DNA from 2 places in the Achromobacter sp. DH1f genome. Region 1 is predicted to be linked to the other one. Evidence: riboswitches for the same ligand, from Rfam matches in the RefSeq annotation. Region 1 holds a riboswitch; the other holds the start of a gene.
The links. Region 1 has a riboswitch for manganese ahead of mntP (manganese efflux pump MntP). Riboswitches for the same ligand answer to the same signal wherever they lie in the genome.
Positions count from the first base shown of each region.

Region 2: linked by a shared signal. The riboswitch ahead of U858_RS0108930 (sodium:calcium antiporter) and the one ahead of mntP (manganese efflux pump MntP) in region 1 are both predicted to bind manganese.

Region 1 covers NZ_AYMF01000017.1:82,743-97,573, reverse strand. The annotation lists gene U858_RS0115495 (fimbrial protein) at 1-44, shown strand, start outside; gene U858_RS0115490 (fimbrial protein) at 305-895, shown strand; gene kdgT (2-keto-3-deoxygluconate transporter) at 1,099-2,100, shown strand; gene mntP (manganese efflux pump MntP) at 2,313-2,876, opposite strand; yybP-ykoY riboswitch at 2,890-3,062, opposite strand; gene U858_RS0115470 (tRNA-binding protein) at 3,114-3,485, opposite strand; gene U858_RS0115465 (hypothetical protein) at 3,496-5,157, opposite strand; gene U858_RS0115460 (YiiX family permuted papain-like enzyme) at 5,166-5,786, opposite strand; gene U858_RS35925 (hypothetical protein) at 5,809-5,970, opposite strand; gene U858_RS0115450 (hypothetical protein) at 6,473-6,667, shown strand; gene U858_RS0115445 (N-acetyltransferase) at 6,698-7,198, shown strand; gene U858_RS0115440 (FMN-binding negative transcriptional regulator) at 7,280-7,912, shown strand; gene U858_RS0115435 (MFS transporter) at 7,986-9,242, opposite strand; gene U858_RS0115430 (helix-turn-helix transcriptional regulator) at 9,330-10,073, shown strand; gene U858_RS0115425 (hypothetical protein) at 10,161-10,787, shown strand; gene U858_RS0115420 (hypothetical protein) at 11,103-11,375, shown strand; gene U858_RS0115415 (DUF1828 domain-containing protein) at 11,464-12,228, opposite strand; gene U858_RS0115410 (hypothetical protein) at 12,225-12,761, opposite strand; gene U858_RS0115405 (neutral zinc metallopeptidase) at 13,100-13,951, opposite strand; gene U858_RS0115395 (L-threonylcarbamoyladenylate synthase) at 14,040-14,666, shown strand; gene U858_RS0115390 (site-2 protease family protein) at 14,776-14,831, shown strand, end outside.
Region 2 covers NZ_AYMF01000010.1:245,301-260,131, forward strand. The annotation lists gene purH (bifunctional phosphoribosylaminoimidazolecarboxamide formyltransferase/IMP cyclohydrolase) at 1-139, opposite strand, end outside; gene U858_RS0108905 (helix-turn-helix domain-containing protein) at 239-478, opposite strand; gene dusB (tRNA dihydrouridine synthase DusB) at 515-1,537, opposite strand; gene U858_RS0108915 (UbiH/UbiF/VisC/COQ6 family ubiquinone biosynthesis hydroxylase) at 1,620-2,789, opposite strand; gene U858_RS0108920 (hypothetical protein) at 2,870-3,334, shown strand; gene U858_RS0108925 (aminopeptidase P N-terminal domain-containing protein) at 3,363-4,706, opposite strand; yybP-ykoY riboswitch at 4,841-5,080, shown strand; gene U858_RS0108930 (sodium:calcium antiporter) at 5,083-6,087, shown strand; gene U858_RS0108940 (hypothetical protein) at 6,543-6,875, shown strand; gene mgtA (magnesium-translocating P-type ATPase) at 7,298-10,099, shown strand; gene U858_RS0108950 (porin) at 10,157-11,263, shown strand; gene U858_RS0108955 (cytochrome c oxidase assembly protein) at 11,350-12,219, shown strand; gene galU (UTP--glucose-1-phosphate uridylyltransferase GalU) at 12,290-13,141, opposite strand; gene U858_RS0108965 (M48 family metalloprotease) at 13,199-14,722, shown strand; gene U858_RS0108970 (YheT family hydrolase) at 14,764-14,831, opposite strand, start outside.

The DNA.
Region 1 (14,831 bases):
GTGACGCCAACGGTTCGGCCACGTTCACCGTGACGTACCGATAGGCCCAGTGACTGTGCGCCGTCCGTTCGCAATGACAAGCCCGAAACCTGTCGCCTGGTTGCCCTTATGCGTGAGCGCTGTGGTCGTGTGTAGCGTGAGTTTCCCAGTGCCGGGGTGGGCCGCTCCCTTCCATTGCGGGACCCAAACCGTGGGAGTGTCGGTGACCCGGCAGACGCGAACGGCGGTCACTTTCTTGCTCTCGCAGCCAAGTTCGACGGACGGTGCGCAGTCGTGGGTCACGCTCTACACGGCAGACAACCGCATGCTGCGTTCGGCCAATGGCGCGGCTGTGCAGTGCCAGGTTCGCGGGGGCGGTTCCTGCTCTGCGGTTTACCGCCCTGACAGCGCGATGCGTGGTCAGGTCTGGGCGGGCGCTTCGGCGCCGGTCAGTACCGATTATCCGGCCTCGCATTCGTGGTGCAGCGGGCCGGTGAATATCGACATCGACCCCACGCCGGCCGGGTGCCATGCGACGGCAGGGGCGGACAGAACAATTTCGATCGGGCAGTTCACGGTTGACCACTTTCGCAGCGTAGGCGCCACAACGCCTGCCAAGGTTTTCAACCTGGGACTTTCCTGCGTCGCCGGCACCCATGTCGGCGTGACGGTGAGCAGTGACAGGGTGGTGGACGCCAGTCGCGGGCTGTTGGGGGTATCGGGTGGCGCCGCAGGGGTGGCGATCCAACTGCTTGATGGGGCCGGCAACGCGGTGCCGTTGGGCACGATGATCGACCGCGGCAGCCACGGGCCCGGGTGGGACCTCGTCTACAGCGCGAGGTACTACCAAGTGTCGTCCCGTGTCACGCCGGGCGATGCGAACGGCATGGTCACGATCACGCTCCAATACCGCTAGTGCATCTAAATTTTTATTAATAAAAATTAAATTCATATATGAAATAAATAGTGGGCCCTTTTGAGATGAATGACTAGGTAATTACCCGTTGATTTAGGGATAAATGCCCGAAATTTGGGCTTTCCCTATGGTGTTTTTTTATGAAAATTGATTTCATTGGAAAAACAAAGCGCGGCCTGATCGCGCGCCACAACGGAGACAACATGAAAATCAAGCGTTCCATCGAACGGATTCCCGGCGGCATGATGCTCGTGCCGCTGCTGCTCGGGTCCGCGCTGCACACCTTCTGGCCCGACACCGGCAAGTATTTCGGCTCGTTCACCAACGGCCTGATCACCGGCGTCGTGCCTATCCTTGCCGTCTGGCTGTTCTGCCTGGGCGCATCCATCAACCTGCGCGCCACCGGCACCGTGCTGCGCAAGTCAGGCGCGCTGATCGGCGCCAAGCTTGGCCTGGCGTGGGTGGTGGCTCTGCTGGCATCGCACTGGCTGCCGGAAGGCGGCATCGCCACCGGCTTTTTCGCGGGGCTGTCGGTGCTGGCGCTGGTGGCCGCGCTGGACATGACCAACGCGGGCCTGTTCGCGTCCTTGATGGAGGAATACGGCACGCGCGAAGAGGCCGGCGCATCCGTCTTGATCGGCATGGAATCCGGTCCGCTGATGACCATGATCATCCTGGGAACCACGGGCTTGGCCGCGTTCGAGCCGCATCACCTGGTCGGCGTCGTGATTCCGTTCCTGATCGGCTTTGCGCTCGGCAACCTGGACGAAGACCTGCGCGATTTCTTCAGCCGCGGGCCGCGCATGCTGATCCCGTTTTTCGCCTTTGCGCTGGGCAACACCATCAATCTGTCCGTCATCCTGGATACCGGCTTGCTGGGCATCGTGGTGGCGGTGGGCGTGATGCTGGCGTCGGGCGTGGCGCTGGTGATTTCCGACATCCTGATCGGCGGCGGCCGCGGCACGGCGGGTGTGGCCGCGTCCAGCACGGCAGGCGCCGCCGCGGCCACCCCCAGCCTGGTCGCCGCCGCCGCGCCGCAGTTCCAGCCGTGGGCGCCGGCAGCGACCGCCCTGGTCGCGGCATGCGTGGTCATCACCGCCTTGCTCGTGCCCATGCTGACCGCCTTCTGGGCCAAGCGCATCGCCCCGCGCGTGCGCCGGGGCAAGGCGCAAGCCGTGCCGGTGATGGGGGCCAGCGGCGTTTAGTGTGCCCGGGAAGGCGGGATGCTCGGGTTTCCCGCCTTCCGCTCGGGCACGCGGATATCGATCATCATCCAGAAGCCGGCTTTGTAGTCAGCGTGCATTGACCAGCAGTCTGGACTCGATGGGGCGGGGATGTGCGTCGCATCTTCAAAGAAATACGCTTGCACGGCTTCCTGAGCCGCTTGGGCCATTCGCCTGGGCACATAGCCCAGGCATCAGGCCTTCAAGTGCTCGTACAGAATAGTGGCCCCGATCCCGATCAGCGCCAGCCCACCCAGCACTTCTGCGCGCTTGCCGGCGACGTTGCCGACCAGACGGCCGATCATGACGCCCAGGGTCACCATCAACATGGTGGCCAGGCCGATGGCCAGCGCGGTGACGACGATGTTGTTGTCGATGAAGGCCAGGCTCACGCCCACCGCCATGGCGTCGATGCTGGTGGCAAAACCGGTGGCGGCCAGCAGCCAGAACGAATGGCGGCCGACGGGGGCGGCTTCTTCCTTGTCGGCGCCCAGGCCATTGCGGATCATCATCGCGCCCAGGATACAGAGCATGCCGAACGCAATCCAATGGTCCCAGTCCTGCACGAACTTCGCGGCCATGGAACCCAGGGCCCAGCCAATCACGGGTGTGATCGCTTCGATCACCCCGAAGATCAGGCCGGTGCGCAGGGCTTCGGACAAGCGGGGTTTATGCAGCGCAGCGCCTTTGCCGACCGCGGCGGCGAAGGCGTCGGTGGACATGGCGAAGGCCAGGACGATCGTGGAAAGGGCATTCATGCGAGAGAAGCTCCGACCGGGCGAAACGCATAGACTTTTTCCCTATCGCCCGGTCAGAAGCTACGGAAAAGTCCATGGTCTCGCCAAACCGTATCGGTTGTTTGCGCCATGGCCAGGGGGGCCAAGAATGTTGACGCAAACGCTTCCGGACGGGGCCGGAAGAGGCTACTCCCCAAAGAGGAACGCCAGTTTACCAAAAGGCGCGTGGCACGGGTGTGACACAGCCAGGCGCCCGGCTCAGGTCAGCCGCGCCCCATTGGGTACGTTCAGTTCGGGCGTCACCAGCACGGTGTGATCGGCGTCGTCGGCCAGCCCCAGCACCAGCACTTCGGAACGCACCGGGCCCACCTGGCGAGGCGGGAAGTTCACGATGCTCAGCACACGCTTGCCCGGCAGGTCTTCCAAGGCGTAGCGGCCGGTGATCTGCGCCGAGCTTTTCTTCACGCCGACGCCGGCGCCGAAATCGATCGTCAGCTTGTAGGCCGGCTTGCGCGCTTCGGGAAACGGATCGGCAGCGATGATGGTGCCCACGCGGATGTCGACCTTCATGAAGTCATCGAAGCTGACGGTCGGGGCGGGCGGCGTATTGGGGTCTTGGGTGTAGTGCATGGCAGGAATTCTAAGCGAGGTCGATGCCGCCGCGCGTCACCGGCGCGGCCAGCAGGTCCTGGACGCCGACCACGGCGATGCGCCCGTCTATCGTGCCGATCGCCAGGCGGTCGTCGCGAGCGTCCAGGGCGTAGATGACGGTGGCGGCGCCTGCCATGCGGATCTTGGTATCGAGCCGCACGCCACCTGTCAGCGCGTCGATCAGCATCAGCCGGCCATCCAGGAATGCCGCGATCACCAGGCCGGCTGCGGCCAGGATCATGGTGGGCGACGCATGGGTGGCGTGGCGCCATGCCAGCACGCCGCGCGCCAGGCTCTTGCGGTAGATGAAACCGCTGTATGTGTTGTCCACCGTGGGGCAATAGTGCTTGCCGGCGATGATGACGCCCGGGCCTTGCTCATCGTCGACATACGCGCCGCGGCATTCCATGGCGTGGCTGGCGTGCGTGCCGTCGGGTTGCAGCAGCGGCCACAGGCGTTCGATGCGGCCGTCCGGGTGAACGATGCACAGGTGCTTGCCTTCGTGCGAGCTGGGCGGCGTGCCCTGCACGGCGAACAGGTGGGGGGCGCCGTTGATGCCGACGTAGTGGTTGAAGCAGTCGTAATGGCCGACGTCCAGGCGTTGTTCCGTTGTCAGCGTGGCATCGAGCTGGACGTCATGGGCGCGCGGACGCGTCGGGCCCATGCGGTCCTGGCGTCCCAGCACGCGGCCGTCGCTGGCAATGGAAAACGTGTATTGGCCGGCGTAGTCGCGCAGCGCGACCAGGGCATCGCCCTGCAGCGCATACAGACGGGAATCGCGGCGAAACCGGTCGCCGGGATCGGGTGGGGCGATGGCATGCACGGTGATCGAGGCGGCGCGCAGGATTTCCGCGCCATGGCCGCCGCCTTCGTGGTGGGCGATGAGGCGGCCGTCAGCGGCGTAGAGATCCAGCAGGCAATCGTCGTGCGTGGCGACCAGCGTGTCGGCATCCCGCCACGCCAGGTCCCAGATCGCGCCGCGCAGACCCAGGTCGGGCAAGGCCAGCCAATCCGCCAGGCGACGGGCGGCATCGACGTCGGGCGTGACGGCGCCGCCGCTCGTGGCGGTGGCCGGATCCAGCGTCAGCGTTGCGGGCGACCGCAAGTGCCACGCGGCCTCCGAATCGTCCACCTGGATGGGGAACAACGTGTCCAGCACCTGGTTCCAGTCGCCGTCGGCATCGTATTCCTGGTCGCCCCATTCTTCGTCCCAGGGCCGCACCCACGCCACGACATGGCTGCCATCATCGCTGTAGCGGCAGCGCACCACTTCGGGAACGGCCGCGTACGGGCGGCGGCTTTTGCCGCTTTGCCAGTTCCAGAAGGCCAGATCGCCTTCGAACAGATAGCCGCCGTCGTAGCTGCCCGCGCCGATCACGACGACAGGCTCGGTGGGGTGAAACGCCACGTCGTTGACCGGCAGGCGCAGCGCGTCGTACACCGCGAAGGGCGTCGTCTCGCCAAGCCGGTACAGGCCCACGCGATAGCGCAACGCGGCGCCGCCATAGGCAGCCCGCGCGCGCGGATTGGCCAGCAAAGGAAACACCGAAGCCACCGCGGCGATATCGCCGGCGGGGTTGAAAAAGACGCCGGTGATCTTGCCTGCGCCGCGCAAGGCCGGGTTCATGAACGGGATCGGCGTCGCGTCCATGGCCGGGTTCAGGGCGAGCGCAGCAGCGGGGAATCGAACATCGCGGCGGGCGAGATGATCGGTTCATCCCAGGGGATGGCGTCGCCGTAGCGTTCCCGCATCTTGGCACGCACGGCGGGCGCGCTCAGGTCGAAGGTCTTGAGCGGCTGCAGTGCGCCGATTTCGACGCCGAGCGCACGCTGGTAGATTTTCCAGACGAGTTCCGAGCAATAGATCCTGTCGTCCGACCAACCGAACGCCGCGTCATAAGGCTTGCCCGTATACGTGGCGCCGATGGCGGCCAGGCGGTCGCGCCGTTGCGGCGTCAGTTGCGTGTCATCGCGCAGGCGCTTGACCACATAGGCGCCGCGTTCGCCCTGTGCGGCCCAGGCCGCCAGCGGCGTGTAGCGCACCGTAGCCGCGGCTTCCAGCACATAAGGGCGGCCTTGCCGAAGCACGATCATGCCCATGTGGCTGTAGGGCGAATGCGTGGCCTGCTGCACCGCCAGGCTTTGCGCGGAACGAGATTGCTGGAACACCAGGTCGCCCGTCTGGACGTCGGGGGCGGCAACGGCAGTCAGGGATGCGGCGCAGAGCGCGGCCGCGGCGGTACGGGCAAGCCAGTTGATGGCGAAGGAGCGCATGGGCATGTGGGCGGCGTTCAGCCGCGCATCATGGCTTGGCCGCGGCGCTGGCGGTTTTCTTGCTGCGCGGTTTGGCCGCGGGTGCTTTTTCAGCGACGGGCGCGTCGAACTCCTGCTTGTTGCGTTCGCCCCGCGGGGTGTTTTCCGGATGGGGCTTGGGAAAGGCCCAGGGCTTGGTCTTCTGATCCATTGCTAGTACTCCTTGCACAGGCGGAACAGTAGCATTTGCCGCGGCCGTGGGTAAGTGAGGGTTGACGTCAATATTCATCACATCGTGATATGAGGAAACGGGGATTCGCGGCGGCTGGCGGCGGGCCTTGAAAGGCGGCAGCAAGGTTGGCGCGGGCGCCGGCGGCAACGCCAACCGGCCAAACCGCCCCATGGCCGGCCATGCGGACCGGCTTTCTATGACCGCGGCGGCGGCGGCGGGTTCAATCGACGGCGGCGCGCAGGGTTTTTTGCGCGAGACCGCAGCAGGCCGCGAGGCCGCGGCGCGCAATTCTACCTTGGCTGCGAAAGGCGATGCGTCCGATATTGGCAATGACACGTCATGTCCTGCCGTGCTGCCGGATCCGTTCCCACCCGGTAGCCATCCGAAAACCCGAGCGTCTCATCCTTCCGCGTCACCGCTTGCATCAGCCGCACCCGCCTGGGCAGGACTACGATGGGGCCGTGCACATAGGGAGGAAACTATGGACACGACCAAAGAGTGGTACGCCGCCGTCAAGGAATGGCAGCGCGCGCGGGACGAGCTCACCGCCGCCGTCGCCGCGATCAAGTGGCCCAATCCCACGCCGGGATGCCTGGACACCTACGACCGCGCCTACGAACAGGAAACGTCTGCGCGCGAGCGCATGAACCAGGCCTACGAGCGCGTCCGACGATAAGCCCCGCGCGCAGTTGCTACACTGCCGCGCATGACGCAACCCTCATCCCCCCTGACGATCCGGCCGGCGCGCGCAGCCGACGCGGCCGCCCTCGAGGACGTGCTGACGCGTACCTATGAAGGCACCTGGCAGCCGCAGATGACGCCGGAAAAATACCGGCATTTCCTGGACTCGGGCAAGATCCCGCAATACGTCGCCGAGCGCGGCGCGCAGTTCCACGTCTGTGAGGTCGACGGCCGCGTGGCGGGCATGGTCGACTGGGAAAAGAACTTCATCTGGGCGCTGCACGTGCATCCGGACCTGCAACGGCGCGGCGTGGGCGCGGCGCTGCTGGCGCTGGCCGAAGACGGCATGCGCGCGGCCGGCTTCGCCGACGCCCGCCTGGAAACCGACACGTTCAACACCCAGAGCCGCGCGTTCTACCGCAAGCACGGCTACGCCGAAATCGACACCTATCCCGACGAAGAATGGGACAGCGGCTTCACCACGGTGCTGCTGGTGAAGGCATTGGCCGATATTGTGGCCCCATGAATTGGGGTTTATATGGCTCTGGCTATGGAGCCAGGCTGGCGCTATCGTGTGTTTTTCCCCGACACGACGCCTATTGCCGCCATGTACCTGCCGTCCGCTTTCCGTGAAGATTCGCTCGAGGTCCAGCACGATTTCATCCGCGCCCATCCGCTGGGCGTGATGATGACCAGCGGGGAGGGCGGGCTGATGGCCAACCACATCCCCTGTCTGCTCTATCCGGAAGGGCCGCACGGCGTGCTGCGCCTGCACATGGCGCGCGCCAATGCGCAATGGAAGGAATTGGCCGCGGGGGCGCAATGCCTGGTGGTGTTCCATGGCGCGCAGGCCTACATCACGCCGTCCTGGTACGCCACCAAGGCCGAGACGCACAAAGTCGTGCCCACCTGGAATTTCGTTGCCGTGCACGTCTGGGGCACGCCGGTGATCCACGACGATCCCGCCTGGGTGCGCGCGCAGATCGGTGCGTTGACGGACGCCCAGGAAAAAGCCCGGGTGCAGCCCTGGCGGGTCGAAGATGCGCCCGACGATTTCATCGCCGCGCAGATGCGCGCCATCGTCGGCGTCGAAATCGCCATCACGCGCATCGAAGGCAAATGGAAAGTCAGCCAGAACCGTACGCCCGCCGACCGCCAGGGCGTGGCCACGGGCCTGGCCGCCGAACAGGGTGACGCCGTCATGGCAGGCCTGGTGGCGCGCCGCGGCGGCCTGGACTGAACCGCCGCCCGCGGCCGGGCTGGGGCTCGTTGAATCTGGCTCCGCCCGCGCCGGCTGCGTGATGCCATGGCGGTCAGGCCATGGCGGGCACGGGCCGCCGCGCCGATGCCCCGCAGCCCCACGCCAGGCAGGCGATCGCCGCGGCCTGCACGCAGGCCGCCAAGGCCAGGAACCAGAACATCGACGTGCCTGCGTCCTGCGAAGCCGACCGCAGCACACCGAACGCGGCCGGCGCGAAGGCATAGGCGCCTTGCGATAACGCCACGATCAGCGGCACCACCCGCAACGCATCTTCGCGCGCGAATTCCGTCTGGGCGATCAGCGGCGGCAGCGACGTCGCGTTGCCGATCCCCGCGCCGAACAGCATCACGCCCACCCATACCGCCCACATATGGTCGGCGGCCAGCATCAGCACCAGCGATCCCGCAATCTGCACGCCAAACGACACGCAAGCCACCTTACGGCGATCTGCGGTGGGCGGCATCAGCCAGCCGACCAGGCTGCGCCCGGCGATGGCGCTGGCGGTGGCCAGCCCCATCGCGATGCCTGCGGTCTGCGCGCCCAGCAGCGGCGCCAACAGCGACAGCAAGTGCGCGATCAGGCCGATCTGCGCGAACAGCCCCAGCGCCATGCCGGCGCCCAGCGTCAGGAAGGCGCGGTCGCGCCACAGCCGGGGTACGCGGGCCAGCGTGTTGACCGCCGCTTGCGCGGGCGCGTCCGCCGCGGCGCCGTCAGGCAATTGTCCGAGTTGCTGCGGCGTGATGGAAAACACCTTGCGGGCCAGCACCGCGATCACCAGCACCATCGCCACGCCGACCCATAGCGCCGCCTGCGCAAAGCCGTAACCCGCGATCAGGAATACCCACAGCGGTGAAAACACAATGCCGCCCACGCTGGCGCCGTTGTAGGCCATGCCCAGCGCGGCAGGGCGGCGCCGCACGAACCACGGCGCGATGAGGGCATTGACTGCCGCCGCGCCCAAGGTCACCCAGCCCATGCCCGACAGCAGGGCGGCTGCGTACAGCTGCCACGGCGCGTCCGCCCGCGCCCAGCCGGACACGCCCAGCGCCAGCGACACGGCGCCCGTCAGCGTCACCGTCGGCAGGCCCCAGCGCCGGTACAGCCGCGGCAGGTTGGCCACCACCACGGTGCCGCACAGAAAATGCAGCGTCACGGCGGCCGACACCAGCGCCACGCTCCAGCCGGTGCGCTGCACCACGGCATGCAGGAAGACAGGCGGTCCGTAAAAGCCCACACCCCAGCCGAAGATGGCCAGCGCGAAGGTGGCATACAGGACGTTCCAACCGAAAAAACGCGGGGCGTTGCGCATGATGGGGGCCGGCGGCGCCGGCTGTCTTGTTGAGATGACTCGCAGTATGCTTGTCCCTGTACACAACACTTTGGTCTGGGCCGAATGATGGAATCCAAGTTCGCCGACATCAATCTCTCGGCCGTTGCCGGCGCTATCGCCGATCCTGCCCGCGCGCGCATGCTGTGCGTGCTGCTGGACGGCCGCGCACGCACCGCCACCGAACTGGCCGCCGCCGCCGACATCGGCGCGTCCACCGCCAGCAGCCATTTCCAGCGGCTGCGCGAACAGGGATTGGTCGACCTGGCGGTGCAGGGCAAGCATCGCTATTACCGCCTGGCCAATGCAGAAGTGGGCCAGGCGCTTGAAGCGTTGCTGGTCGTGGCGGGCGCCGAACGCACGCCCTTCAAGCCCAACACGCCGTCGGCGCTGCGCGATGCGCGCACGTGCTACGACCACATGGCGGGCACGTTGGCCGTGCGCATCCACGATGCGATGCTGGCGCGCCAATGGCTGGCGGCCGACGGCCGCGACTACGCGCTGACGCCATTGGGCGAGGCCTCGCTGGCGCAGGTGGGTGTCGACGTAGCCCAGGCGCGCCAGCGCCGCCGCCGCTTTGCGTGCGCCTGCCTGGACTGGAGCGAGCGCCGCTCGCACCTGGGCGGCGCGCTCGGTGCGGCGCTGCTCGATGCGCTGCTGCAACGCGGCTGGGTCGACAAGGACCTGGACTCGCGCGCCCTGTCGGTCACGCGCAAGGGCGCGCGCCAGTTCCCCGCGTTCTTCGGCATGCCGGACCCTGCGTCCGGGGACATGGCCGACTGGGCGCGTCCGGGCAATCCGGCGGCAGCCTAGGACACTTCAACACCTTGCCGCCCGCGTCGGCGGGCGGCACAAACACGGGTTTTTTCATCGGGCATTTGCCCTGTACAGGAGGTGGCCTTGCTTACGCTGGCCCTGCACGCTTTTCCTCGCGCCTTGCCTGTCGCGACGGAACTGCGCATCGACGTCAACCATGCCCCGCAAGAGGTGGACAAGGAACTCGATGCCATCTACGACCGTATGAATCGTCCTTCGGATCGCTTGCACGGATTGCAGGAGGTCCGTACCGACATCCCTGGCCTTGTGCTTCGCCATCGCGAAGCCGATGGCGAGTACTACGTGTACGTGGTGGACGTGCGGCGCGGCCGGCTGGCGGGCTATACGGTGTTCAACCGCTTGATCGAAGTGGGGCGGCGCGCCGACCCCTATGTGCGCGCCCCGCACTCGAAGTACGCCGCGCCCTACCAGGGCATGGGGTTGGCCACCGCCGTCTATCGCTGGGGCCTGGATGCGGGCCTGTGCATCATGAGCGGCGCGCGCCAGTCGCCTGCCGCGCACCGCCTGTGGCTGGGCCTGGCCCGGGACTATGAGCTGGGCTACGCCGACCTGCGGCGCAAGCGCCTGGCCTATTTGGGCCGAACGGTGGCGCCCACGGTACTGGCCGATCTGCATACCCGCATGTTCCTGCTGGGGCGGGGCTGGACCTTGCCCGATTATCTGGCTGCGACGGGCATGAACGCCGTTTGATTGCCTCGCGACAGTCCCCGAAATCGGTCCGAAATCGCCCGGAAACGCGGTGAATAGTGCGCTTTCGCAACAGCTTTAGGGAAATCCCCGGGACGGATCAGCCCGGCGGCCATCGGCCGCCGGCTTCATCTGGCTGTCAGCCGCGCCCTGCTTGCAGATCGGCGCCGCGGGTCGGTCTCGGGGCCCGAGCCACAGAAACGGGGACGCAACTTCTGCAATGCAACAATGTTTCCAGTAGATGCCCGGGTTACAAAACATATCCGAACTGTCATGAACAGCCGGGGTATGCTGGCTCGCAGAAAGAGGGCATCCGAAGTGCATCAGAACAATTTGATCTACAAGGGATACCGGCTGACGGCCAAAGTGTCCCGGGGCGCTGGCGCTGAGGTTCAAGCGTTGCCCAGCGGCCCTGTCTTCATCGCATCGGTCATGGTGGTCCAGGCGGGCGCGGTCCGCGAAGGCGGCGACGAATACCCCGTGCCACGGTTCGCCGAAGGCGGTTTTGTCTTCAGTCCGCGCGAAGCGGTGCATGCCGCCATCCTGCACGGCCGCGAGATCGTCGACGGCCTGACCAACATGCCAGCCTGAGCATTGCCAACCTGAGCGTCAGGCTGAAAATTCGGGTCTGCATCGCCGCCGGGCCGCTTGGCGCCGGCAGCGGTCTTGCGTCGTCCGCCTAGTCGGCGAACACGGCCTGCCAGTCGCGCGTCTTGGCCAGGGTCTGCACGGTGGCCGACTGTTCCAGGATGGTCACGGCCTTCTTGAATTCCTCGGCCGACGCGCCGTCTTCCAGAATCACCATGCGCGAGTTGCGCGCATCCGCCATTTTCACGTCCGACATCTTGCCGTGGGTCTGGTAGACCTGCGTCCAGTCCATTTTCTTGCCGGCCTTCAGCGCGATCGGTTCGATGTAGGTCAACGCCGTGCTGCCGGCAGCGCGCACCGCGAAAGCGAAGTCGGCGGTGTGACCGCTGCTGCCCTTGGCGCGCGCGCCCTTGACCATCCGGTTCACGCCCACCCCCGCCGCCAAGGCGCGGCCGACCTGTGCGCGAAAACGCAGCTGGCTGAAGCGGGGCATCCACTTGGCGCACTGGAACGACAGGGCCATGGCCAATTTCACCGCATCCCACAACGCTTCCTGCAACTGCTCGTTGGGGCCCGAGGCCACGATGGCGCCCGACTTGTCGAAATGCGCCAGGCTCACGCCTGGCGTCTCGTTCAGGATGTCGATGCGCTTGGCGGCCAGCTCGATGCCGTAGCTGGATGCGTGCATCGCGGTCTCACAGGCATCGGTGAGATAGAACGTGGCATCGTCCGGATGCGCGATGAAGAACGCGGCGTGCTGGCCGTCCAGGCCGAGCGTCATCGGCGAGATGGCACGGATGGCATGCTCGCCCGCCGGCAGGACGGTCCAGCCGGAGGCTTCCAGGAAATTGCTCATAGGATCAGTTCGATTTGTCGGCCTTTGAGGGGATGCGCGAATCCGCCGGTCAGGGTCAGGTTGGCCCGGGGCAGGAAATACTGCATCAACTCGCCGATCGTGTGCAGGGCGGGAACGATGGGCTCGGCATAGCCTTCGCCCTCGTTCACCCAGATATGTTCATGGCTGCGGTCCGCCAGCGGCTTGCGGTAGTGCGGCCGGCCTTCGCCCACCAGGCTGGTGTGGAACGAGTCGTCCGTGTCCACGCCGAACACGCGGTGCGGACCCACGAAGAGGCTGGCACAGAATGCTTCGGTCAGGAAGATGGTGGCCTGGCCGTGCACCACCGTGCGGGCGCCGCGGTAGGTGGCGCGAAAGATCACGTCGTCGCGCACTTCGCCCTTGATGCGGCAGGGGCTGGCGAATTCCATCCATTGGATGCTGCCGCCGCCCGGCTTGGGCACCCAGGTGATCTGCTTGATGGTTTCCTTGGGCTCGGCAAGGATCTCTTGCACCTCATCAACGGTGATTAGCGGTTCGAACTTGTTGGCCATGGAAACGGATCTAGTGTCTGGAAATGCGTCGCGCGGTTCGCGTCGCCGCGTGGCAGTGGCGGGCGCGCGGCAGCGCGAGGGGGGGCGGATTTTTCCCGGTCAGGCTGTCTGCAGTCGATAAAGCGTCCGGCCCAATGGGAAAAGCCCCCTTTCGGGAGCTGGTCCGCGCAGCGGGAACTGCGCGGGGCGTAATCTTACAAGATGAAGACGGTGCCGGTCTTGCGGCTGTATGGATATACAGGCAAAAAACGGCGCCTTGGCTGGGCAACGTCAGCCTGCGGCGCCGGGCCTGGCGCGGTCGGGCCGCCGGCTATCGGGATTGGCGGCCCCGCGTCCGGCTACAGCGAACTGGCGGCGAAGGTGTCGCATTGCTTCAGGCTGCCGCTGTCCAGGCCGCGCTTGAACCAACGCACCCGCTGGGCCGACGAGCCGTGCGTGAAGGCGTCCGGCACCACATAGCCCTGGCTCTGCTTTTGCAGCCGGTCGTCGCCGATGGCGGTGGCCGCGGCCAGCGCTTCTTCGACATCGCCGCCTTCCAGGATGTTGCGCGCCGCATTGGCGCGCTGCGCCCACAGCCCCGCAAAGCAATCGGCCTGCAGCTCCAGCCGGACCGACAGGGCGTTGGCCTGCGACGGATTGCGGCGGCGCAGGTTGTCGACCTGGTCCGAGATACCCAGCAGATGCTGCACGTGATGGCCGACCTCGTGGGCAATCACGTAGGCCTGCGCGAAGTCGCCGGGCGCTTTGAAGCGGTTCTGCAATTCGTCGAAGAACGCCAGGTCGATATACACCTTGCTGTCGGCCGGGCAGTAGAACGGGCCCATCGCCGCCTGCCCCGTGCCGCAGGCCGTGGGCGTGGCGCCGCGAAACAGCACCAGCTTGGGTGCCACGTACTGGCGGTTCAGATCTTTCTGAAAAATGGCGCTCCAGGTGTCTTCGGTTTCGCCCAGCACCTTGGACACGAACCGGGCTTGCGGGTCGTTGGCGGGCGGCTTGGTGGCGGGCGCCTGCTGCTGCGTCGGCGGGCCTTCGGCCATCTGCAGCACCACGCTGGGGTCGACGCCGAAATACATGGCCACCAGCGCCAGCACGATGGTGCCGATGCCGATGGTGCCGCGTCCGCCGATGCGCGGGCCGCTGGCGCGGCGGTCTTCCACATTGTCGCTTTCGCGGGAATCATCAAGGCGCATACTGTGTCTCCGGGCGGGCCGGCTGGGCCGCCATGTGTTGCTTCGCCGCCGTTGGCAGGGCGGCCTTCAAGAGTGTTAGGATAATCCCATGGCCCTTCATTTAGATATCCACCCCGCGAATCCCCAACCGCGCCTGCTCAAGCAGGCCGCCCAATGGCTGAACGACGGGGGCCTGGTGGCGGTGCCCACCGACTCCAGCTATGCGGTGGTCGCGCGCCTGGACGACAAGAACGCCGCCGACGGCCTGCGCCGCCTGCGTGGCCTGGACGAACGCCATCACCTCACGCTGCTGTGCCGCGACCTGGCTGAAATCGGCCATTTCGCCCGCGTCGACAACCGCCAGTACCGCCTGCTCAAGGTCGCCACGCCCGGCCCCTGGACCTTCATCCTCGAAGCCACCAAGGAAGTGCCGCGCCGCGTGTCGCATCCGTCGCGCAAGACCATCGGCATCCGCGTGCCCGATCACGCGGTCATGCTGGGGCTGCTCGAACAGGTGGGGGCGCCGCTCCTTTCCACCACGCTCATCCCCAAGGACGAGACCGAAGCGCTGAACGACGCCGAAGCCATCCGCGAACGCTACGATCATCAACTGGCCGCCATCATCGATGCCGGCGCCTGCCCGCATTCGCCCACCACCGTCATCGACCTCACCAGCGAAGAGCCGGTCGTGGTGCGCGTGGGCCGCGGCGATCCGGCCACGCTGGGCCTGGCCTGAATCCGCCCGTCATGCTCCACCGCCGGGCGCACAGGCGTCCGGCGCGCACGCTGCGATGTGCCCCATGCGGTGCATATCGTCATGCGGCTCCTCTACAATCCGGTTCGCCATGAACGACTTCATCCAAACCATCGCGGTCTACGCGATACCGGTCATCTTTGCCAT
Region 2 (14,831 bases), on a different contig from region 1:
CGGTCAGGCCGGATTCGGCCAGCAGCTTGGCGGTGCCGCCGGTCGACAGCAGGCGCACGCCACGCGCGGCCAGCGCGCGGGCAAATTCAACGATGCCGGTCTTGTCGGACACCGAAAGCAGGGCGGTTTCGATTTTCATGGTGAGGGACGGGAGTGGGGCGCGTACGCCTTTCTCGCTTCAGGTCGGGATGGAAAAACGGGGAAGGGACGGGCCGACGGGCCCGGCCTCAAGGCAACGCTATACCTGGATGTTATGAGCCAGCAGCTTCTTGCGCAGGGTGTTGCGCGTGATGCCCAGCATTTCGGATGCCCGCGACTGGTTGCCGCCCGACCGTTCCAACGCCACTTCAAGCACCGGGCGCTCCACGCAGCGCATCACCATGTCCCACATATCGTGGGGCTCGGATTCACCCAAGTCTTCGAAATAGCGCTCCAGGCTGGCGCGCACGCATTCTTCCAGGACATCTTTCTTGCTCATTTGAGTACAGATATTTTTATGTTGGTGTTGAGGCGGTTATGCCGCCAGCAGGGCTTTCGCGACAGGCGCCGGGTTGTTGCCGTCGCGAGAAATAGTGAGGAACCAGTCCGACACCGCCCGCCACTGGTCGCGGGTGTTGTCGATGAGGTTCATGCGGTCGCGGAACGAGTCCGCATCCGGCAGGCCGTCCAGATACCATCCTATGTGCTTGCGCGCCGTGCGTACGCCGGTGTGTTCGCCATAGAAGCGGTAGTGGTCGTCGAGATGTTCGAGCAGCAGTTCGCGCATTTCCCCATAGCTGGGAGGGGCCAGTGTTTCGCCTGTGCGCAGGTAGTGGTCGACTTCGCGGAAGATCCAGGGACGGCCTTGGGCCGCCCGGCCGATCATGACCGCGTCGGCGCCAGTGTAATCCAGGACGCGTCTGGCTTTTTCCGGCGAGTCGATGTCGCCGTTTGCGATCAACGGAATCTTCAGCTCGGCGCGGACGGCGCGGATAGTGTCATATTCCGCCTCTCCCGTATAGAGGTCGGCGCGCGTTCGTCCGTGCAGCGTCAGGGCGGCGATGCCGGCGTTTTCGGCCATCCGGGCCACGCGCAGGGCATTGCGGCTGTCGCGGTCCCAGCCGGTGCGGGTCTTCAGGGTGACCGGCACGCCCAGCGGGGCACAGGCCTCGACCACGGCGTCCAGGATGCGGGCGATCAGGTCTTCGTGGCGCAGCAGGGCCGAGCCCGACGCCACGTTGCAGACCTTTTTCACCGGGCAACCCATGTTGATGTCGATGATGCGCGCGCCCTTGTTGGCGTTGAACGCCGCCGCCTCGGCCATCATGGCCGGGTCGGCGCCGGCGATCTGCACCGACACCGGGGCAATCTCGCCGTCGTGGTTCAGGCGGCGCGAGGTCTTGACGCTATCCCACAGCTTGGGGTTGCTGGCGGCCATTTCCGAGACGGCATAACCTGCCCCCAATTTCTTGCAGAGCTGTCGGAAAGGACGGTCCGTCACGCCCGCCATGGGCGCGACAAGAACGTTGTTGGGAAGGGTCCACGGGCCTATGCGCATGCTCACATTTTAACCGGCTCGATCGAACCCTCTTTTTCGTCCTGCAACAGCTTGGTAACAAGTGGACGAAAAACAGGGGCGATCAGGCGCGGAAACCCGTCAGCAGATGTTGCGCCAGCGGCGCCCGCAGCGGCGCGGCCAGGTCCAGCCCCAGCAGGGCCAGGCCACAGGCGTGCTCGACCGGCGCCAGGCCGGTGGCGAAGATGCGCGGCATCAGATCGGTCAGGCCGGCCGTCACCACGCGGTCGAACTGGCGTGCTCGGCCGAAATCGGCCAGCGCGGCGGTGGGGCTGGCGTTCGGCTGGGCCAGCCAGCCGCCCAGCGCCTGAGCCAGCCGGGCGGCGTCGCGCAGCCCCAGGTTCAGGCCCTGGCCGGCCACGGGGTGCAGCGTCTGCGCCGCATTGCCGATGGCCGCCACGCGGCCCTGCACCAGCGCGCGACGGGCGCTGAGCGCCAGGGGAAAGACGTGGCGCGGTGCGTGGCACGACAGGCGTCCGAGGCGGTCGCCGAAAGCGGCGGACAGCGCCTGCGAGAACGCGGCGTTGTCCAGCGCGGCGAGTTCGGCGGCGCGTTCGGGCGCGCTGCACCAGACCACGGAATAGGCGTCGGGCAGTTGCGGGTGCGGCAGCAGCGCCAGCGGGCCCTCGGCGGTAAAGCGTTCCCAGGCCCAGCCGCGGCGCGGCAGGGTGGCGTGGGCGGTGGTGAGCAAGGCGTGCTGGCCGTAGTCGCGCCGCAGGTCGCTGGCGCCGGCGCCGTCGGACTGCACGGCGATGCGGCAACTGAGCGCGGCCTCGCCCTGGCTGATGCGCACGCCGTCGCCGTCCTGGCCGTCGATCTGGGCCGGGGGGCCGGCCAGCAGCGTCACGCCGCTGGCGGCCACGCGTTCTTCCAGCCTGGCGTGCAGCGCCGAATACGCGACCACGCAGCCCAGTTGCGGCACGTCGAAATCGGTGTGCTGGATGACGCTGCGGCCCAGCCGGCCGCGCTGCGACACATGAATATTGAGGATGTCCGCCGCCTTCGCGGGCCAGGCGTTAAGGGATTCCAGCAGCACCCGGCTGCCGTGGTTCATGGCCAGCACGCGGGGATCGGCTGCGGGGATGGCGGCGTCGGGCGTGACCGGTGCCGGCGATGCGCCGGCCAGCAGCGCGATGCGGGCCGGGTCCGGCGCCACGCGTGCCAGCATCAGCGCCAGCACCCGGCCCACGGGGCCAGCGCCAAGAATCGCAATATCGAAGGCGGAGATAGTCATGCCCGGATTTTACCCGTCCACTACAATCCGGGGCAGCCGGCGCGGCTTGGCGCCAGAGACCTTTCTACCGGTTGAACGACATGACGCAGCTCGAGGCTTCTTCTTCGCTTTCCGCCGCCATCGCCCGCCGTCCGCGCGGCAAGGTCGCCGTCGGCCTCTTGGCCTGCCTGTTCGGCTGGCTGGGGGCGCACTGGTGGTACCTGGGCCGCCGCCACGCCTGGCTGGTGACGGCCGTGGCGCTGGTCAGCCTGTTCTGTGCGTTCCGCTACTACCCGGTCTGGTGGGACAACCCGGCGTTCTTCGTGCTGTTCATCCCCATGATCGACGGCTTCATCGAAAGCGCGGTGTTCTCGCTGATGCCCGACGAGAAATTCGACCGTCTCTACAACCCGGGCCTGCCGCCGTCGAGCAAGACGGGCTGGGGCCCGGTGCTGGTGGCCATCCTGGCCTGCCTGGTCGGGGCGACGGTGTCCATGTTCGCCATCGCCATGGTGGTGGTGTACGTGTGGGTGGCCATGGGCTGGCTGGACGGCCTGACGCTCTGACGTTCTGCCGTCGCGATCCCGGCCGGCCCTATTCGCGCATCAGCGCCTCGATCTCGCTGGCCTGTACCGGCACGCCGCGCGTGATCAGCTCGCAGCCTTCGTCCGTCACCAGCGCATCGTCCTCGGTGCGGATACCGATATTCCAGTAGGCCTCGGGCACGTCGTCGGCCGGGCGCACATAGATGCCCGGCTCGATCGTCAGCATCATGCCGGCCTGCAGCGTGCGCCAGGGGCGGTCGGCGCCATGTCCGGCGCCCGGCTGGCGGTAGTCGCCCACGTCGTGCACGTCCAGGCCCAGCCAGTGGCCGGTGCGGTGCATGTAGAAGCGGTTGTAGTCCCCCGATTCGATCACGCCATCCAGTGAGCCCTTGAGCAGTTTCAGGTCCAGCATGCCCTGCGCCAGCACGCGCACCGCGGCCTCGTGGCCGTCGTTCCAGCCGCGCCCGGGCGCGGTGGCCTGCGCCGCGGCCTCTTGTGCGGCTACCGTCAGGTCGTACAGCGCGCGCTGCGGTCCGCTGTAGCGGCCGTTCACGGGAAAGGTGCGGGTGATGTCGCTGGCGTAGCTGTCGACCTCGCAGCCGGCGTCGATCAGCACCAGGTCGCCATCGCGCAGGACGGCTTCACCGGCAGGGTAGTGCAGCACGCAGGCATTGGCGCCCGCGGCCACGATGCTGTTGTAGGCCACCGCCTGCGCGCCATGGCGGCGGAATTCATACAGCAGTTCCGCTTCCAGTTCGTATTCGCGCATGCCGGCTCGCGCCACGCGCATGGCGCGGGCGTGGGCGCCGGCCGAAATCTTGGCCGCCCGGCGCATCGCGGCGATTTCCGAGGGGTCCTTGATCAGCCGCATCTCGGCCAGGATGGGGCGGATGTCCTGTTGCCGCTGCGGCGGCACGTGGCCGCCGCGGCTGGCCTCGCGCGCGGCGGCCAGCCAGCGGTGCAGGCGGCCGTCGGTGCGCTTGTCGCCCGCCAGCGGCGCATACAGCGTCGGCTGGTCCAGCAGCAGCTTGGGCATCAGTTCGTCCAGGGCGTCCAGCGGCTGGGCGTCGTCGAACCCGAAATGCTCGGCTGCCGCCTCGGGGCCGAACCGGTGGCCTTCCCAGATTTCATGTTCGATGTGGCGCGGCCGGCAGAACAGCACGGCGCGGTCGGTGGCGCCGGCCACCAACACCAGCCAGGCGCCGGGTTCGGTGAAGCCGGTCAGGTAGAAAAAGTCGCTGTCGTGGCGATACGGGTATTCGGCGTCGCGGTTGCGGATGGCTTCGGGCGCGGTGGCCAGGATGGCGATGCCACCTCCGTCCGCGCGCATCCGGTCCATCAGGCGCTGGCGCCGGGCGGCGAAGGGGGCGATGTCGTCGGGAGGCAGGCTCATGGGTAACGGGCGCGGGGCGCCGGCGGGAAGCTGGAATGCCATTTACTTTACTCGCCGTGCCGCCGATGCGACAGTGCGGCCGCATTGCCACGCGCGGCGCGGGGATTCACTGGACTGTCATGCGGGCGCTGCTACAATCGCGGCTCTGTCATTGGGGAGTAGCCATCCTTTGTCCCCAAAGGAGTTAGCGTCAACAGACTTGGTGGTTCGGTACCGCGTAGCGGTTGCCAGAACTCCATGGCGCTAACGGTCTTCGTGTCGCGGCCCGCCCGCGCACGAATCAGCCAGGCGAGACCTTTGGCCGCGTAGCGTTCACCCTAGCCGGGCGAGCCGTTGCGTCGCGCCAATTGGTTTCCGCTCGTCCGGCTGCGTCTATATGTTGCTCACCCTTTTCCTGTTTTTCCTGTCCGCGGCAGTGATCTATTTCGCCTGCGAATTCTTCGTCAATGGCGTCGAATGGGTCGGACATCGCTTCCATCTGGGCGCCACCGCCACCGGCACCGTGCTGGCAGCCTTTGGCACCGCCTTGCCCGAAAGCGCCGTGACCTTCATGGCCGTGGTCTTCGGCGAGACTCCCGAACAGAAAGACATCGGCGTCGGCGCCGCCATGGGCGGCCCGCTGGTGCTGGCGACCCTGGCCTACGCCGTCGTCGGCTTCGCCCTGTGGCGCGCCCGCCGCGGCCAATCCGCACAGGCCAACTGTATCAACGCGGACCAGCGCCGGCTGGCCCGCGACCAGGCCTGGTTCATGGGCATCTTCGTCTTCAAGGTCGGGCTGGGCCTGCTGGCCTTTGCCTGGAAGCCCTGGCTGGGCATCCTGTTCCTGGCCACCTACGGCCTGTACATCAAGCGCGAACTGAGCAACGACGAGGAAACCATCGACAGCGAGGACCTGGAGCCGCTCAAGCTGCGCCCGCGCGATGAGAGCCCGTCGATGTTCTGGGCGGCCACCCAGACCATCCTGGCCCTGGTCGTGATCGCGGGCGCCTCGCACGTGTTCGTCAACCAGATCGAATTGCTGGGCGTGGCCATGGGCGCTTCGCCGCACGTGGCGGCCTTGCTGCTGGCGCCCGTCGCCACCGAACTGCCCGAGATCATGAATGCGCTGATCTGGGTGCGCCAGGGCAAGGAACGCCTGGCGCTGGCCAACATTTCCGGCGCCATGATGATCCAGGCCACCATTCCCAGCGCGCTGGGCATCTTCATGACGCCCTGGCTGCTCGATGGCCCGCTCTTGGCGGCCGGCCTGTTCACCATGCTGTCCATCAGTCTCTTGTGGCTGCGTTTCCGCCGTTCGGTCATGAGCGTGCCGGCGCTGTCCGCGGTGGGCGGTTTCTACGCCTTGTTCGCGGCCTACCTGGGCTGGCATTTCTACGCCTGACGCAAGGTCTTGGTGCAGGGGGGATTGCAGGCCGCAAGCGGTCTGCGTCCTTTTTCGCACAAAGCGGGCCTTTTCTGCCCCTAAACCTTGTCCATCAGTGGAAACCCGCGTAAAATTCCGCTGTTATCCATCTCAGGAGCAGTCTTCGTGAATACCGATTCCGGCGAAAGTAGTCGATCTTGCATCGACGTCGCTGTTTAACAGGTCCACGCAGAACTCCGTCTGCCGCAGCCTGTTGAACAGGTTGCGGTTGTATCCCAAGCCCCAGGCAGCATCCGGGGCGGCAGCGCAAGCCCACGGCTTGCCGGGATTCTCCCCCAACATCATCCGCCAGAACCGCCGCTAGTCGCAGCGCCAGCGTTCGTGCACGTCTTTTTCGTGCCCGCCCGCCCAGCGCCGTGCGTGTGTGCGCGCGTATCCGCGATACCGCTCCCCATTTTGCAATGGAGGTCGTTATGCGTTTCTTCGACTTGTTCCTGCGCCGCGCAGGCGTAGACCGTGCCACCGCCCTGGGCCGCCGCCGCGGCACCTCGCGCCTGACGGTCATCTGTCCGCGCGACGAGCTGGGCGCCCTGCGCAAGCAGATCTGCCTGGACTTCAGCGCCGCCGGACTCGACGTTTCGCAGGTGCAGATCGACCAGGGCACCGACCCCGGCATGGCCTCGGCCTGCATCACCGTCAATTGCCCGCCCGAACTGCGCGGCGAACTGATGTCGCAAGCCCGTCGGCTGAGCGCCAACCCCGCCGTGCGCCACGTGCATTTCGGCGCCCAACCGCTGGCGGCCTGAATCCGCCCCTATCCACCCAGGAGAGACCATGCCCAGTGCCATAGACCCCGAGCCTCGATTGCGCCACGTGCGTGGCGCCCGCTTGCCTGTCTGACCTGTCCTCTCCTTGCGAGCCGACTGGCCGGATAGTCTCCCGGTCCGTACGGAATCCGCAGCCCTGAACCCCCGGCCAGGCCCGCCCCGCGCGCGCCCGTTCCGCCGGCCCCGGTTCTTCCGCTAGTTTCCCGTTCCGCTTCACGCACTCCCGGCGCGCCCATCGACGCGATCCGGACACCGGCAACATCGCCCCGGTGCCTGCGCACGCCTGTACGTGGCGGATTCGGCCTGTCTTGCACAGGTCGTGGCCCCGTGCTGCCTGCGATCCGGCCCGGCTGCCTGTCGTCCGTGTCTCCCAGAACAACACCAAGAACCCGAGCACTCCGATGTTTAAATTCCTCAAGACCTTTTTCTCTTCCGCCGCCGGGCTGCGGCGGTCGGGGCGCCACTTCCGGCGTTCCCCCATGCTTGAAGGCACCGGCCAGGCGGTGGCCGCTACCGCCTCCGACGCGTCGCGTCGTGCCAACCGCCGCATGCTGGACGTGTCCCGCATGGACTTCGATGCGCTTTTTTCCCTGTTCCGCAGTGGCCGGGGCGGCCTGTCGGAAGTTCAGGCCGACGAGGCCCGGGCGCGCTACGGCGCCAACGAGGTCGACCACGAAAAGCCGCTGACCTGGTATGCCCATCTGTGGCAATCCTTCCGCAATCCCTTCAACCTGCTCCTGACGGGCCTGGCCAGCCTGTCCTGGGTGACTGACGTCTACATGGCCGAGCCCGATGACCAGTCCTGGAAGGGCGTCATCATCATCGGCTCGATGGTGGTGATCTCGACGCTGCTGCGCTTTGTGCAGGAACGGCGCTCGAATCGCGCAGCCGAAGCCTTGAAGGCGATGGTGCAGAACACGGCCACCGTGTTGCGCAGCGACGCTGCCGGCATGGCCGAGGGCGACGCCCGGCGCTTTTTCGGCGCCACGCTGCACGCATCCGGTTCGCGCCAGATCGAAGTGCCGCTGGCCGAACTGGTGCCGGGCGACGTGGTGCTGCTGTCCGCGGGCGACATGATCCCGGCCGACTGCCGCATCCTGGGCGCCAAGGATCTGTTCATCGCGCAGGCGGCCTTGACCGGTGAATCGCTGCCGGTCGAAAAGTACGCCATGCAGCGTGTCGACACCGCCAATGCGCTCGAACTCGAGAACATGGCCTTCATGGGCACCAATGTCGTCAGCGGGTCCGGCAGCGCCCTGGTGGTGGCGACTGGCGCCGGCACCTATTTTGGCCAGTTGGCGGGCCGCGTGACGCAGACCTCGCGCCTACCCACGCAGTTCCAGCAGGGCATCAACCGCGTGAGCTGGGTGCTGATCCGCTTCATGCTGGTGATGGCGCCGATCGTGCTGCTGATCAACGGCTTCACCAAGGGAGACTGGCTGGAAGCGCTGCTGTTCGCGCTGGCGATCGCTGTGGGCCTGACCCCGGAAATGCTGCCCATGATCGTCACGGCCACCCTGGCCAAAGGGGCGGTACGGATGTCGCGGCGCAAGGTGGTGGTCAAGCGGCTGGATGCGATCCAGAACCTGGGCGCCATGAACGTGCTGTGCACCGACAAGACCGGCACGCTGACGCAGGACCGTATCGTGCTCGAGCGCCACACCGATGTGTATGGCGCCACCAGCGACGACGTGCTGGCCTATGCCTACCTGAACAGCTACTACCAGACCGGCCTGAAGAACCTGCTGGACGTGGCTGTGCTGCGCCATGCCGAGGTCGAGCGCAAGCTGGACCTGGCCGCGCGCTATCGCAAGATCGACGAGATTCCGTTCGATTTCTCGCGCCGTCGTATGTCGGTGGTGGTCAGCGAAACCGAAAACGGCCGCGAGCACCACGAGCTGATCTGCAAGGGCGCGCTGGAGGAAATGCTGTCGGTCTGCACCCGCTTGCGCGTGGGCAACGATGTGCACCTGCTGACGGACGCGCGGCGCGCGGACATCCGCCGGGTCACCGCCGATCTGAACCGCGACGGATTGCGGGTCATCGCGGTGGGCGTGCGCGAACTGCCGCCCACGCAGCAAGCCTATGGCGTGGCCGATGAATCCGACCTGGTGCTGGTGGGCTACATCGCCTTCCTGGACCCGCCCAAGGAATCCACCGGCCCGGCGCTGGCAGCCCTGCGCGATTCCGGCATCGAAGTGAAGGTGCTGACCGGCGACGTCGAACTGGTGACGCAGAAAGTGTGCCGCGAAGTGGGGTTCGAGGTCCGCAAGGTCTACCTGGGCGACCAGATCGAGGCCATGGACGATACCCAGCTGGCCCTGGCCGTGCGCGAGGCCAACGTCTTCGCCCGGCTGACCCCCGCGCACAAGGAGCGCATCGTCCATATGCTGCGGACCCAGGGCAATACCGTGGGCTTCATGGGGGACGGCATCAACGACGCGCCGGCCCTGCGGGCTGCCGACGTGGGCATCTCGGTGGACTCGGCGGTCGATATTTCGAAGGAAGCCGCCGACATCATCCTGCTGGAAAAAAGCCTGATGGTGCTGGAGGACGGCGTGATCGAAGGCCGCAAGACCTTCTGCAACATGCTCAAGTACCTGAAGATGACCGCCAGCTCCAATTTCGGCAACGTCTTCTCGGTGCTGGTGGCCAGCGCCTTCCTGCCGTTCCTGCCGATGCTGCCGATCCACCTGCTGCTGCAGAATTTGATGTACGACATATCCCAGACGGCGATTCCGTTCGACAATGTCGACGAAGAGCTCCTGAAAAAGCCGCAGCAATGGGACCCGGCCGGCCTGGGCCGTTTCATGGTGTTCTTCGGCCCCATCAGTTCCATTTTCGACATCGCCACGTACGCACTCATGTGGTACGTCTTCCAGGCCAATGCGCCTGAGCACCAGACGTTGTTCCAGTCGGGCTGGTTCGTCGAAGGACTGTTGTCGCAGACGCTCATCGTGCATATGATCCGCACACGCAAGATCCCGTTCCTGCAAAGCCGTGCCGCCTGGCCCCTGATGGCCATGACGGCCATGGTCGTCGGGCTGGGGCTGTTCCTGCCGTTCTCGCCGCTGGCGGGGTACTTCCAGCTGCAGGCGCTGCCGTGGTCCTACTTCCCGTGGCTGGCAGGGATCCTGTTGAGCTACTGCGTCCTGACGCAACTGCTCAAGGGCATCTGGGTCCGCCGCTACGGCTGGCAATAGTCAAACCGAACCACCTGGCGGCGGGCAGGGCGCCCGCCGCGCACTCAGGAGATAGCTATGAAAATCACGACTGTTGCCAAGACGCTGATGGCGGGCGCGGCAGGGTTCCCCTTGATGGCGCATGCGGCGGGCGATGGCCCCGGTGTGCAACTCTATGGTGTCGTCGATGCGGGCATCGCCACCACCCACACGTCGGGACAAGGCAGCCACAGCGGCCTGCTCAACGGCGGGCTGACCGATTCCCTCTGGGGCCTGCGCGGCAGCGAAGACCTGGGCGACGGCTGGAGCACGCGCTTCCAGCTGGAAAGCGGCTTCGACCCCTCCACCGGCAAGCGCGCCGACGACGACCGCCTGTTCAACTATGGCGCCTGGGTCGGGCTGGCGCACGAGGCCTATGGCGATCTACGCCTGGGCCGCCAGTACACCGTCGGCAAGACCTACGGCAATGCGCTGGAACTCGCTTCCTGGAAGGAAATGGGCATGGGCGCCACCTTCAAGGCGTCCGACAACTACCAGTTCAGCAACCTGGTCAATTACTACACGCCGACCTGGCAGGGTTTCCAGGCGGGCATCGGCTATTCGTTCGACGCCGACGGCCGCGACCGCTTCCAGACCGCCGCCAACAACCGGGCGATCAGCCTGGGCCTGAAGTACGAGGATGGTCCGCTTCTGGCGGTTGCGACCTGGGACCAGATGCGCCTGGCCGAACCGCTGGCCGGCAACAGCGGGCGGCCGCAGGCCGTGCAGCTGGGCGCGTCCTACGACTTCGAGGTCGTCAAGGTATCGCTGGCCTGGTCGCGCCAGCGCAACGGCTATGTCGGCCTGGACGGCGGCGATCCCGACAACCTGGGTCAGAACCTGGGGCCGGCGGCGTTCGCGCGCGGCGGCACGGTCAACGCCTGGCTGTTGGGCGCCAGCGTGCCGGTCGGGCATGGCGCCGTGGTGGTGCAGTGGTCGCTGGCCAACCCCGACTGGAAATGGGACGACGGCGCGAAGGCGCGCAACGCGCAGCTGGTGACGCTGGGATACACCTACGACCTGTCGCCGCGCACCACGCTCTATGCGTTCGCCGGCTACACGTCCAACTACACCCTGGATAACCAGTTCGATCCGGGCCATTCCCACACGTCGCGTTTTGGCACGGGGATTTCGCACCGCTTCTGAGCCGGACGGGGGCCGCCCGGGTCTACTACAATCGACCCGGTTGCGCGTTTTAGGCCCGGGCGGCTCCCCCCGCCGGCAATTTCCGGATGACACGCATGGACAGTCTCGAATGGCTCATACCCTGGGAGTTCTCTCCCACGCTGGTGGCCTCCTTCCTGGTGGCCATCGTGCTGTTCGTGCGCGGTCAACGCGTCCATCACGTCTCGGCCGCGCGGCGCGTGCTGTTCTGGGCGGGCATGGTGCTGCTGTACCTGTCCATGCACACCCGCCTGGACTACTACGCCGAGCGCATGTTCTTCATCCACCGCATCCAGCACCTGGTGTTGCACCACCTGGGGCCGTTGCTGGTGATGGCGGCGTTTCCCGGACAGGTCATGCGGGCGGGGCTGCCGATGCGCTGGCGCTTGCGGCTGCGTGATTTCCTGCGCACGGGCGCGGGCCGCGCCACCGTCACGGTGCTGACCCACAAGATTTTCGTGCCGACCCTGTTCGTGTTCCTGGTGCTGGTCTGGCTGATTCCGTCGGTGCAGTTCTATTCCATGCTCGACTGGCGCCTGTACCGCGTGATGAACTGGTCCGTGGTGATCAGCGGCTTCATGTACTGGAACCTGATCCTGGACCGCCGCCCCAGTCCGCCTGCCGCGATGACGCCGGGCGGACGCGTCATTTCTCCCATCCTGACCATGCTGCCGCAGATGGTGGCGGGGGCGGTCATCGCCTTCACGGAAAGCGATATCTATCCCTTGTTCGAATTGTGTGGCCGTGCGATTGCGATGTCCGCGCAAACCGACCAGACCATCGGCGGCCTGACCATGTGGATACCGGCCGCGCTGGTCGAAGTGATCGGCTTGATGGTCGCGTTGGGCACGCTGATGCGCCTGTCGTCCAAGGGACGCCTGCGCAAGGCTGATCGCGATGCCATGGCGAAGGCCCGGGCCCGCGCGGCATCCGTCTAGGGCCTGGCGGCGGGGCTGTCCAGAAGTCTTTGCGGGAAATCGCGCCGCGGCGCTTGCCGCGGCAGCCGGGTCAATCCGTCAGCAGGCCGTGGTACTTCCGGCCCAGCGCCACCGTGGCCTGGAACATGCCTGCCTTGTTGCCGCAGTCGTAGCGCGTGCCTTCGTAGCGGTGCGCATACACGGCGCGTTCGCGCATCATCGAGGCGATGCCGTCGGTCAGCTGGATTTCGTTGCCGGCGCCCATCTTGGTCGAGCGCAGGTGGTCGAAGATGGCGGCTTCGAGTACGTAGCGGCCCACCACCGCCAACGTCGAGGGCGCGGCCTCGGGGTCGGGTTTTTCCACGATGTGGGTCACACGCTCGGTGCGGCCGTCGGCGCGCGCGTCGCCCGCGCGGGTGGCCACGATGCCGTACTTGCGGGTGTCTTCACGCGGCACGTCCTGCACGCCCAGCACGCTGGCGTTCTGGGCGATGGCGATGTCCACCAGCTGCTTCATTGCCGGGGTGTCGGCATCGATCAGGTCGTCGGCCAACAGTACGGCAAAGGGTTCGTCGCCCACGGCCGGCGCCGCCGACAGCACGGCGTGGCCCAGGCCCAGCGGGGCCGACTGGCGGATATAGAGGCAATTGACGTGGGCAGGTAGAATGCCCCGCACCATGGCCAGAAGCTCGTGCTTGCCCTTGCTTTCGAGGTCGGATTCGAGCTCGGGGGCGGAGTCGAAATGGTCTTCGATGGCGCGCTTGTTGCGACCGGTAACGAAGATCAGGTCTGTAATGCCCGCAGCCACGGCTTCTTCAACGGCGTATTGAATCAGCGGCTTGTCGACCACGGGCAGCATTTCCTTGGGCATCGCCTTGGTGGCGGGCAGGAAGCGCGTGCCCATGCCAGCGACGGGGAAAACGGCTTTACGGACGGGACGCATTGAAACCTCGTAGGGGGTAACGATGAAACATTTTAAGCGCATCGCTATCATAGGCATATGAACCGCAGGAAAATGCCATCCATTTGCTCGATTGCGCAACGGGGCGCGATCGCCGGAATCTGCCTCGCCCTGGTCGCGCCCACCTTGCCGGTGGCCGCCTGGGCCCAGCCCGTGGGCCTGCCCACCATGGGCGCCGCGTCCGCCGCGGATCTATCGCCCATGCTCGAGCGCAGCTTGGGCGAAGCCATCATGTCGCAAGGTCGGCGCGATCCCACCTACATCGACGACCCCGAACTCAGCCAGTACCTCACCAGCATGGGGCGCAAGCTGGCGTCCTTTTCGCCGGGGGCGGTGCCCGACGTCGAAATGTTCGGCGTGCGTGATCCCGAGATCAACGCGTTCGCGATGCCGGGCGGCTTCATCGGCGTCAATACCGGGCTGATCGTGTCTTCGGGCAGCGAATCCGAACTGGCGGCGGTGCTGGCGCACGAAATTGGCCACGTGGTGCAGCGGCACATCGCCCGCGGCATGACGCAGCAGAGCCAGAACAGCATGGTCATGCTGGCCAGCCTGGCCGGCGCGCTGCTGGCCGCGCTGGCCGGCGGCGGGGGCAACCTGGCCATGGGCGTGGCCGCCTTCGGCCAGGCTGCGGCCATCAACCGCCAGCTGGGTTTTTCACGCGATGCCGAACGCGAGGCCGACCGGGCCGGCTTCACCATGCTGACCAAGGCCGGCTTCGATGCCCAGGGCATGGCGCAGATGTTCTCGCGCCTGATGAACGCCTCGCGACTGAACGAAGGCGCGGGCGGCGGCTCGTGGGCCAGCACCCACCCGCTGTCCATCGAGCGTATGTCCGATGTGCAGAACCGCGTGCGCTCGCTGCCGCCGTCGCGCCATGTCGACAGCGACGACTTCTGGTACGTGCGCGCCAAGATGCGCGTGGTGCAGGGGCGTGACGCGGTCAGCCTGCGCTCGGCGACCCAGCAATTGCAGGACGAGGCCCAGGCCCTGTCCGGCGTGCGCCGTTCGGCCGCCTACTACGGGCTGTCGTTGCAGGCCTTCCAGCGCAACAGTCTGGACGACGCCGAGCGCTTCCTGGGGCAGGCCTCGGCCGATGGCCGCGATTCGCCCCAGATGGCCAAGCTGGCCGTCGACATCGCCCTGGCCCGCAAGGATTACCGGCGCGCTCAGGACCTGGCCCAGACCGCCACCCGGCGCTGGCCCGAGCAGCGGGCGCTGGGGCTGGCCTATGCCACGGCTTTGCAAAGCAATGGCCGCCATGCCGAGGCGCAGGACTACCTGCGCGCCAAGATCAAGCAGTGGGGCTCGGACGAGCCCAGCCTCTATCAGATGCTGGCGCAAAGCGAAGAGCGCACGGGCAAGCCGGTGCAGGCGCGCCGCGACCTGGCCCGCTACTACGTCATGACCGGCGCGTTCGCCGCGGCCGAGTCACAGCTGCAGCAGGCGCGCGGCATGTCGACCGACTTCTACGAGCAGTCGCAGATCGACGTGCAGATCAAGGAAGTGAAAGACAAGCTGGCTGAAGAACGCCAGCTGCTGGAACGTTTCAAGTCGGGTTGATCGGGGCGCGCGGTGCCGGCATGGCGCCGGCGCCTGTGGCCTTACAGCCCGGTCTCGAAGAAGCGTCCCAGCCGCTGCGGCAGCCAGCCCAGGTGCGCGGGGAATGCGC